Regions from separate parts of the Klebsiella oxytoca genome, predicted to be linked through region 1. Evidence: predicted binding sites of a transcription regulator. Region 1 holds the regulator's gene; the other holds the start of a gene.

What was found. The regulator Fur, encoded in region 1, represses iron uptake genes when iron is present. The targets are predictions, from matches to a motif close to ATAATAATGAGAACNACTATCAA.
Region 2: efeU (iron uptake transporter permease EfeU) is a predicted target of Fur. The motif match lies at 1,983-2,005, and genes of this name have one in related genera.

What each region holds. Positions count from the first base shown of each region.
Region 1 is NZ_CP046115.1:1,691,417-1,696,527, forward strand. It holds gene tcuA (FAD-dependent tricarballylate dehydrogenase TcuA) at 1-319, opposite strand, end outside; gene tcuR (tricarballylate utilization LysR family transcriptional regulator TcuR) at 417-1,343, opposite strand; gene fur (ferric iron uptake transcriptional regulator) at 1,475-1,927, opposite strand; gene fldA (flavodoxin FldA) at 2,219-2,749, opposite strand; gene ybfE (LexA regulated protein) at 2,900-3,193, opposite strand; gene ybfF (esterase) at 3,327-4,100, opposite strand; gene seqA (replication initiation negative regulator SeqA) at 4,285-4,833, shown strand; gene pgm (phosphoglucomutase (alpha-D-glucose-1,6-bisphosphate-dependent)) at 4,865-5,111, shown strand, end outside.
Region 2 is NZ_CP046115.1:2,148,854-2,153,964, reverse strand. It holds gene efeO (iron uptake system protein EfeO) at 1-1,043, opposite strand, end outside; gene efeU (iron uptake transporter permease EfeU) at 1,096-1,926, opposite strand; gene GJ746_RS09870 (NupC/NupG family nucleoside CNT transporter) at 2,199-3,383, shown strand; gene GJ746_RS09865 (DUF3574 domain-containing protein) at 3,538-3,972, opposite strand; gene putP (sodium/proline symporter PutP) at 4,085-5,111, opposite strand, start outside.

The sequences.
Region 1 (5,111 bases):
GGAAGTTAACGCCATGCTGGCGCATCCAGTCGCGGCATTCAGATGAGGTGCGGATCACCAGCCGCGCCAGCGTTTCGTTGGTGTTGCCATCGGTAACGCGCAGCAGATCCTGCCAGTATTCTTCTTCCGGATAGCTGTCGACTAAAACATCCTGCGGAGCATCATGCATACAGCGAAGATTTCGCGTGTGCTGAGAGTTTCCGCCTCGCCATTCCCGCGGTGCGGCCTCCAGCAGCAGCACGGACGCGCCAGCTTCCCGGGCGGTTAAGGCGGCGCATAATGCGGCATTGCCGCCGCCAATCACCAGTACATCCACCATTTTTGGCTCCATTACGGTTTGCTTTATTGTTAAATTTGTAATGGAAATGTAGGTGCTCAGGCCGGCAAGCCGCTATGGCGTATTGCTAAAGGGGGGTTTAGTGAGCGTAAAGACTGGCGCCCGGCCAGCGGCCTGATTCAACGAGCTGACGCATGACTTTTGTCAGTATCACTCGCGCCGCAAGGCCTGCTGGCGTCAGTTCATCATCAGAGAGACTGACGAGAAAATTAGGCCGACTGAGTATCGGATTGTCGACACCGATCACTCTCAGCGCCTCGTTGTCGAGATGAGAAATGGCTGCCCCAGGCTGCAGAGTAGCGCCGAGTCCGTCGCGGACGGCGCGCATCAGCAGCGCCAGACCGTCGATTTCAGCTACCACATCAATGTTAAGGGAGTGTTCCTGGCAGATAGACTCGAGCCTGCCGCGCAGACCATGCCCCTGGCTTGGCATAATCAACGGGATAGCGGCCAGCTGGCCTGGCGAGATGCTCGCGTCGGGAAGGGGAGCCAGCACTTCGTGGGTACCTATCAGGAACAGACGCTCTTCGAGAATGGGTCTGGCGCTCCAGCGCATAAGCTTCTCCTTCTGGAACACGATGGCTAAATCAAGCTGACGGGTATTGATCATTCGCTCAAGGTTGCCGGAGAGGCTTTCGACTAAATGCAGGCGGACATCGGCATAGCTTTCGCGCATCGCGTTAATAAAAGGCACCCCCAGAACAGAGGCGGTGCTTGGGGCCATACCGACGCTGACGTGGCCGGAAAGGCGCGCTTCGCGCGCGGCGAGAACCGCATCATCAGCATGACGCAGAGCCAGCTGCGCCTGAGAGTAAAAGGCAAGGCCAGCGCTGGTCGGCATCACGCCGCGCGATGTTCGTTGCAGCAGGCGAATAGCAAGTTCGTTCTCCAGACGCGCCATTTGTTGGCTAAGCGCGGAGACACCGATATTCAGATCTAGGGCGGCGCGGCCCATGCTGCCGGTTTCGATAATGCGGACAAAATAGCGTAGCTGGCGAAGCTCCATGTCGACTCTCCGTACAAGGCTGGATCCACTGACAGTAAATGTATTGAGGCGCGAGAGGAAGAGGGGGATCATATTCAGAGCAAAAAAAAGCCAACCTGAAGGTTGGCTTTTAACGTTATACGCTGCGGTGATTATTTCTCTGCCGCATCGTGAGCATGTTCATCTTCGCGGCAGTCGCCTTCTGCACAGTGACCGTAAAGGTACAGGCTGTGGTTAGTCAGGCGAATACCGTGCCTGGAGGCAATTTCACGCTGGCGCGCTTCAATTGAGTCATCGCTAAATTCGATCACTTTGCCGCAGTCGAGGCAGATAAGGTGATCGTGATGATGCTGCTGCGTCAGTTCAAAAACGGATTTACCGCCTTCGAAATTATGACGGGTGACGATACCGGCGTCGTCGAACTGGTTGAGTACGCGATAGACGGTCGCCAGGCCAATCTCTTCGCCCATATCGATCAGGCGTTTGTATAAGTCTTCCGCACTGACATGATGGTTATCCGGTTCCTGAAGGACTTCCAGGATTTTTAATCTTGGAAGAGTCACTTTCAGGCCAGCCTTCTTTAATGCGGTATTGTTGTCAGTCATGCGGAATCTGTCCTGTTGCTAAACGATCTACTTCCATCTGCGGAAGTAATACAGAGAATCACCCGATGTAATGCGTCTCATTATAGAACTGCCATGGTGAAATGAAAACTGCAAGCATCGGGCCTTGTATGCTGTCAAAAACGAGGCACTCGCTACAAAGTGCTTCACGCGACCTCGTTAAATCAGAGGACATTGTACAGATATGTGACTAAAAGTTAAAAACTTGTAGCTATAACTTCGATTGCTTTTATCTATAGATTAGGCAAAATCTGATGATTATGCCGTTCAGACTCAGGCATTCTTGATTTCTTCAAGATGCAGCTCTTCAGAAATCTGTTTTACCCATTTTTCCACGCGTTCGTTGGTCAGTTCCGGCTGACGATCTTCATCGATGGCCAGGCCAACAAAGTGGTGGTCATCCGCCAGACCTTTAGAGGCTTCAAAATGGTAGCCGGCGGTCGGCCAGTGGCCAACGATAGTCGCGCCGCGCGGTTCGATGATGTCGCGAATGGTACCCAGAGCATCACAGAAGTATTCAGCATAGTCTTCCTGATCGCCGCAGCCAAAAAGGGCAACCAGTTTGCCATTGAAGTCGATCTCTTCCAGGGTCGGGAAAAAATCGTCCCAATCGCACTGGGCTTCACCATAGTACCAGGTCGGAATGCCGAGCAGCAGGATATCGTGACCTTCCAGATCCTCTTTGCTGCTTTTGGCAATGTCGTGAACATCAGCAACATCTTTACCAAGCTGCTTTTGAATCATTTTTGCAATATTTTCGGTGTTGCCGGTGTCGCTGCCAAAAAAGATGCCGATGATTGCCATGAGTAAAATAACCTCTTGAAACTTAATGATGTGGTAGTGGGCGTAATGCCCGCAGATAGGGGCAATGATAGCAGAACAGAGAAAGGCGCGGAAACAGCAATCACGCCCAACTGCACACTCTGCTACATGAAAGCTGACTTTTTGAGGGTTTTAGGCTTTATCCTGGTCGCGCAGGGCTGCCAGCTGGTTCATCAGCATCTCTTCAATGAGATCGCTGCGGTTCATATTACGGGCTTCCGCCAGCTCGTTAAGCGCATCCACCGCATCGGCATTCAGCTTTAGCTCAACGCGCTTGAGGCCGCGGACTTTGTCGCGTTTAAGCTGGTTGCGTTTGTTGATGCGCAGCTGTTCATCGCGCGAAAGCGGATTGGTTTTCGGTCTGCCCGGCCGACGCTCAGTTGCGAACAAATCTAATGTCGTACGGTCCGTTTGTTCTTTTGCCATGATTCAGAGTGACTTCGGGGGAAACAAGCTGTCGGGAGTAGCCGACGCAGATAGCGCGCCATAATACATCAGGCGACGAGCTGCGCCAACGACCGCGGGCATTAAGCCGCGCGGTCGGGCATATTTTAAGCAGTTACCCGCCGATGGTGGCTAAATAACGTCGAATAGCGCGGATAACGGCTTCCGGTTTCTCGGCATGCACCCAGTGTCCGGCTCCGGCGATAACGTGCGCGCGCGCCTGGGGAAATTGAGCCAACAGGGCGTCACGATATTCATCGGTGACGTAAGGGGAGTTGCCGCCGGGGATAAACTGCGCCGGATGCGGCCAGGCCGGGACGGTTTGCCAGCCGACGATATTAGCGTACTGTTCCCACAGCACCGGCACGTTAAAACGCCACTGGCCGTCCACGAAAGATTTCAACAAAAACTGAATGACGCCCTCTTCATTGAGGTGTTCGCGCATCACTGCCGCGGCCTGCTGACGCGTGGCGGCACCCGCGTCGGTGACGGCGTTGATGGCGGCGAAGATTTCATCATGGCGACGAACATGATAATCCACCGGGGCGATATCAATGGCGACCAGGCCGGCGATACGCTCCGGCGCCAGAGCACTGAGCGCCATCACGGCCTTACCTCCCATGGAGTGACCAATAAAGGTCGCCCTCTCAATTTGTGATTCATTGAGAGTATCAAGCAGATCCTGGGCCATCGCGGCATAGGTCATCTCCGGCGCGCGCGGTGAGAGGCCGTGGTTTCGCATGTCGACCTGCAAAATATCATGGTCAAGGACCAGATCGCGGGCGAGGATCCCCAGATTATCCAGACTGCCAAAAAGGCCGTGGACCAGGACGATAGGGGGATTATTGTGCGGATTTTGTGCAGATTGCGCTCGGCTATTTAATTTCATGGCAAAGTTCTTTTTTTCGCTCCGTCGGGTTAGGGTATTATGTTGGACATTCTGCCACCCGGCTGCAAGACCCGGAAGATATCCGAGTTTTACCGCCATCCTGGTTTGACGCTATCCGCGGTTGGGATTTGTACCTATAATCCCGACAACTTGTATTCAGAAAAAGATATCGCACTGGATTAAGATGAAAACAATTGAAGTTGATGATGAACTCTATAGCTATATTGCCAGCCACACCAAGCATATTGGCGAGAGCGCATCCGACATTTTACGGCGCATGTTGAAGTTTTCCGCCGTTTCCCAGACCGCCGCACCGGTAGCGAAAGCCGCTCCGGCCCCTGCGCCAACGCCTGTCGTTGAAGTGAAGCCCGCGAATCCTCTGAAAGATAAAGTCCGTGCGATGCGCGAGCTGCTGTTATCCGATGAGTACGCCGAACAAAAGCGCGCGGTAAACCGTTTCATGCTGATTCTGACAACCCTCTACGCCTTAGACAGCAAAGCGTTTGCCGAGGCGACCGAGTCGCTGCACGGACGCACTCGCGTATATTTCGCTGAGGATGAGCGTACGCTGCAGAAAAACGGTAATCAGACGAAGCCTAAGCAGGTTCCGGGGACACCGTGGTGGGTCATTACAAATACCAATACCGGCCGCAAATGCAGCATGATCGAACATATTATGCAGTCAATGCAGTTTCCGGCGGAATTGATCGAAAAGGTTTGCGGTACGATCTAGTTATTTAACTTTGCACCAGAAGGATCAGGCAATGGCAATCGATAAACGCGCAGGTCAACCTGCGCAACAGAGTGATTTGATTAACGTCGCCCAGCTGACTGCCCAGTACTATGTGCTGAAGCCGGAAGCAGGCAACGCGGAACATGCGGTGAAGTTTGGCACCTCTGGCCATCGCGGTAGCGCGGCGCGCCATAACTTCAACGAACAGCATATTCTGGCGATTGCGCAGGCAATTGCGGAAGACCGCGCGAAGAACGGGATCACCGGCCCATGCTACG
Region 2 (5,111 bases), 460 kb from region 1:
TCCGTCAGCTTGTCATAGGTTTCAAAACCGTCTTTGGTGCGGTACTTGCTGAGAATGGCGTCTACTTTTTTGAAATTAGCGTCAACTTTCGCCAGCAGCTCGCCGTTCTTCTTTTGCAACTGCGGGCGCAGCAGGTCGATAATTTTCTGCGCGCCGTCAATGTTGGCCTGGAAATCCCACAAATCGGTGTGGCTGTAGCGATCTTCTTCACCGCTGATTTTGCTGGCCGCCACTTCCTCAATTAGCCCGGCAGCGCCGCCAACCACTTTTGACGGCGGGAACGCCAGCTCGCTAATGCGTTTTTGCAGATCGAGAACGTCGGCGTTCAATTGATCGGCATAGTTATCCATTCCCTTGACGCTGTTATCGCCAAACAGCGCTTTTTCCAGCCGGTGGAAACCGGTGAATTTCGGATCTTCGGCTTTTTTCTCGTAGTCATCCTCGCGGGCGTCGATGCTGCCATCAAGATCGGAGAACAGTTCGGCGATCGGTTCAATACGTTCATAATGCTGGCGCGTCGGCGCGTAAAGCGCTTTTGCCTTGTCGATATCACCCGCTTTTACCGCCCCGGTAAAGGCTTTAGTGCTGCTCACCAGCTCCGCGGTCTCGGCGGTAACCCACGCTTTATAGGCGGTAATCGCCTCTCCCAGGCTAAGCAACGTGTCGGCTTTAGCAGCATCTTTGGTCGCTTCACCAGTGACCGTCAGTTTACCTTTCGGGTTGGTCAGCAGGCCGCAGGTCATATCGTATTCACCCGGCTGCAGGTTCGCCGTCAGCTTTTGCGTAAACCCGGGAGCAATATTCTCACGCTCTTCAACTACCAGCACGCCTTTCAGAATCTCCCACTCCAGCGCTTTCTGGCTATGGTTCTGAATAATGAACTGGGTTTTACCCGCTTTCACCGTGACGTTCATCGGCTCGCACTGTTTATCAGTGACGGTAACTTTTACCTGTGGAATATCGGCTGCCTGAGCGCAAAAAGCAGAGCCGAACAGCGCGGCAACGGTAAGCTGCAGCGCATTGCGACGAAAATGATTCATCATGACCATCCCTTTCGATAAGTATGTTGTAACTATTTCAGTCCGCGATGCCCGACTAGGCGGCTCGGGATGCGGTGGTTTTATTGCCCGGCGGCGAGACGTAAAGCACCAGCGCCGGAATCAGATAGATAAAGTAGACCGCTACTTCGCTGATAGTTGGCGTTTCCTGATAGCCAAAAATCCCTTCCAGCAGCGTACCGAATAGCGTGTGCGTCGAAATCACGTTGCTCAGATCAAAGGCTATATCCTGGAAATGGTTCCATAGACCGGCTTCATGAAAGGCGCGGATAGCGCCCGCGGCAAGGCCCGCGGCCACCAGCAAAATAAACAGGCTGGTCCATTTGAAAAAGACGGCAAGATTCATACGGATGCCGCCCCAGTAGATCAGGAACCCTAAAACGATTGCCGTCGCCAAACCAAGCATCGCCCCGATAGGCGGCCAAATTCCCACATCCTGCTGAAAGGCCGCCAGCAGAAAAAACACCGATTCCAGACCTTCCCGGGCAACGGCGAAAAAGACCATCATCACCAGCGCCCAACCGTGGTGATTGCCGCGCTGAAGCGCATTATCAACCGCCAGCTCAAGCTGCTGCCTGACGTTACGCGATACCTTGCGCATCCAGAACACCATCCAGGTCAGGATACACACCGCTACTACCGCCACGATACCTTCGAACAGCTCCTGTTCACGCTGCGGAAATTCACCGGTCGTTTCGTTGATGAAGATCCCCAGCCCCAGGCATAGCGCTGCGGCAAGGAGCACGCCAATCCACATAACGCCAATCCAGCTTCCGCGCTGAGTGCGCTTCAGATAGCTGGCAATCAGGCTGACAATCAGCGCTGCTTCCAGACCTTCACGTAACATGATGAGAAATGGGACAAACATGCCAACACCCTTAAATGTGAACCGCAGTCAACTGATGCAAAGTTAGGTAAATATTTATGATAGTGATTATCATTACAATAATCAGAAACACAAGTGAAATGTGTAGAGATTAATGACGATTTGTAAATTAATCGCTAACAAATAATGACTCAGGCAATTATCTCTCCGCCGTTATGCGCAATCGCAGGATGACGTTTTTTTTGCCGCAGATATTTACCCGGCTTGACGGCTGTGGCTAAATGGCGGCCTTATTGACCCGTGAAATGAACAACATGACTCAATTCTTGCACTTCCTGCTGGCGTTGGTGGTTATTCTTGCCCTTGCCTGGCTTGCCAGCTATGACCGTAAAAAAATCCGCATCCGCTATATTATTCAGCTAATCGTTATTGAAATTGCGCTGGCTTTCTTTTTTCTCCACGCAGAAAGCGGCCTGTGGTTAGTGAAAAATATCGCGTCCTTTTTTGAATCGCTGCTCGGTTTCGCCGCCGAAGGAACCAACTTTGTATTTGGCGGCATGAGTGAAAAAGGGCTGGCGTTTATTTTCCTTGGCGTCCTGTGCCCAATTATCTTTATCTCTGCGCTGATTGGTATTCTTCAGCACTGGCGGATTTTACCGATATTTATTCGTCTGATTGGTACCCTGCTGGCGAAAATTAACGGTATGGGTAAACTGGAATCCTTCAATGCGGTCAGCTCGCTGATTCTCGGTCAATCGGAAAACTTTATCGCCTATAAAGGCGTGCTCGGCGACCTCTCTTCACGCCGCCTGTTTACTATGTCGGCCACCGCGATGTCGACGGTATCGCTGTCCATTGTCGGCGCGTATATGAGTATGCTCGACGCAAAATACGTCGTCGCCGCGCTAATTCTGAATATGTTCAGCACCTTTATTGTTCTGTCGATAATTAACCCCACGCGTCCGGGCAGCGAGGAGGAGATCAAGCTCGAGAAGCTGCATGAATCGCAGAGTTTTTTTGAGATGCTCGGTGAATATATTCTGGCTGGTTTTAAAGTCGCGATGATTATTCTGGCTATGCTGATTGGTTTTATTGCCTTAATTAGCGCCATAAATGCCCTGTTCGCCACGATATTTGGCCTGAGCTTCCAGCAGATCCTCGGCTACGTCTTTTATCCCCTGGCGTGGCTGATAGGCATTCCGCTTAGCGATGCGCTGAACGCCGGCAGTATTATGGCGACCAAGCTGGTAGCGAATGAATTTGTCGCCATGATTGAGCTGCAAAAAATAGCCGCCGGCATGACGCCGCGCGGGCTGGGTATTCTATCCGTGTTCCTGGTATCCTTCGCCAACTTTGCCTCTATCGGCATTATCGCCGGGGCGATTAAAGGCCTGAACGAGCAGCAGGGGAATATCGTTTCCCGCTTCGGCCTGCGCCTGGTATACGGCGCGACGCTGGTCAGCCTGCTCTCTGCCAGCTTCGCGGGCCTGGTGCTGTAATCAGAATTGCCTGCCTACCCGTTTTCCCGGGGGCGGCGCAGAGCGCTTTACCCGGGCTGCAGATGCGTGCGGCCCGTAGGTCGGGAGCCCGCTGCAGCCCGGGAAACAGCCGCAACGTAAATCTTGTGGGGTCGACATTCCATCAGGGCACTGTTTAAAAATGAACGCATACCGGCTGGTCAACGCGCATCACCGACTCCTGCGCAAAGCGTGATTTATACGTATTGCGCAGCGCCTCAATTCCCTCTTCGCTCTTTGCATCTTTGCCATGGATCAGCATCAGCGCCTTGCTCTGTTCACGTGCGATAGTCCCGTCATTGCCCAGCCACTGTCCGCGCGCATCAAATACCGTCAGGCCATCCCGAAAGCGCGGCGTCACATCGCGGTCAACGAACTGCTGCCACTCCTGAGCGGTAATATCTTTCCCTGCCGGACGGCTTAATCCGAAATAAAGCGTCGTTTGCATCATGGTATTTTCCGCCGGGCAGGCGTTAGTCTCAGCCACCGGAGCCTTGTTCGCAGCAGGTGCCACGCAGCCGCTCAAGACCCCTGCCAGAACCAGCGCCATCGCACCCTGTTTGAAATTCATTTTGCTACCCTCATTGTTATCTGAGCTGAGATATCAGCGTATTTTCAAGCAATTAGCAAGTGTCATATACAACAAAGCCCGCAGGACGCGGGCTTGAGAGGAGAGCCAAATATTACTCGGCGGTAGCGCGTACTGGCGGCGCAGAGCGATAGTGCGCGTCCGCTTCGGCAAAGCGTCTTTGCATCTCGGCTGAAGGCGCTTTCCCCAGCAGGCTGAAAACCACAATCCCCAGGCTACCAAAAATAAAGCCAGGGATAATTTCATACAGGCCCAGCCAGCCGAACTGTTTCCAGACGATAACGGTGATAGCGCCGATAATCATTCCGGCCAGCGCGCCGTTACGCGTCATTCCTGACCACATTACCGAGAACAGCACCACCGGACCAAACGCCGCGCCGAAGCCTGCCCATGCGTAGCTCACCAGACCCAGCACGCGGTTCTCCGGGTTGGCCGCCAGGGCGATGGATACCAGCGCCACGACCAGCACCATAAAGCGTCCGACCCATACCAGTTCCTGCTGACCCGCATTTTTACGCAAAAACGCTTTATACAGATCTTCGGTAATCGCACTGGAACACACCAGCAGCTGGCAGCTCAGAGTCGACATTACCGCCGCCAGAATCGCCGACAACAGGATCCCGGCAATCCATGGGTTGAACAGAATCTGCGCCAGTTCAATAAAGACGCGTTCAGCGTTCTGGTTCACCGCTCCGGCAACGCCCGGGTTGTTATTGAAGTACGCGATGCCAAAGAAGCCGACGGCAACGGCACCCGCCAGGCAAAGGATCATCCACGTCATACTGATACGACGGGCGTGAACGATACTGTGGTGCGAATCCGCCGCCATAAAGCGCGCCAGAATATGCGGTTGGCCAAAATAGCCAAGACCCCAGCCCATCAGCGAAAGAATGGCGACGAAATTCAGGCCCTTGAGCATATCAACGTTCTCAATGCTCTTTTGCTTGATCACTTCCAGGGAATCGCCAAAACCGCCGACGGAAATAATCACCATCACCGGCGTCAGGATCAGCGCGAATATCATCAGGCTTGCCTGGACGGTATCAGTCCAGCTCACCGCGAGGAAACCACCGACGAAGGTATAGATAATGGTTGCCGCCGCGCCGGCCCACAGCGCGGTT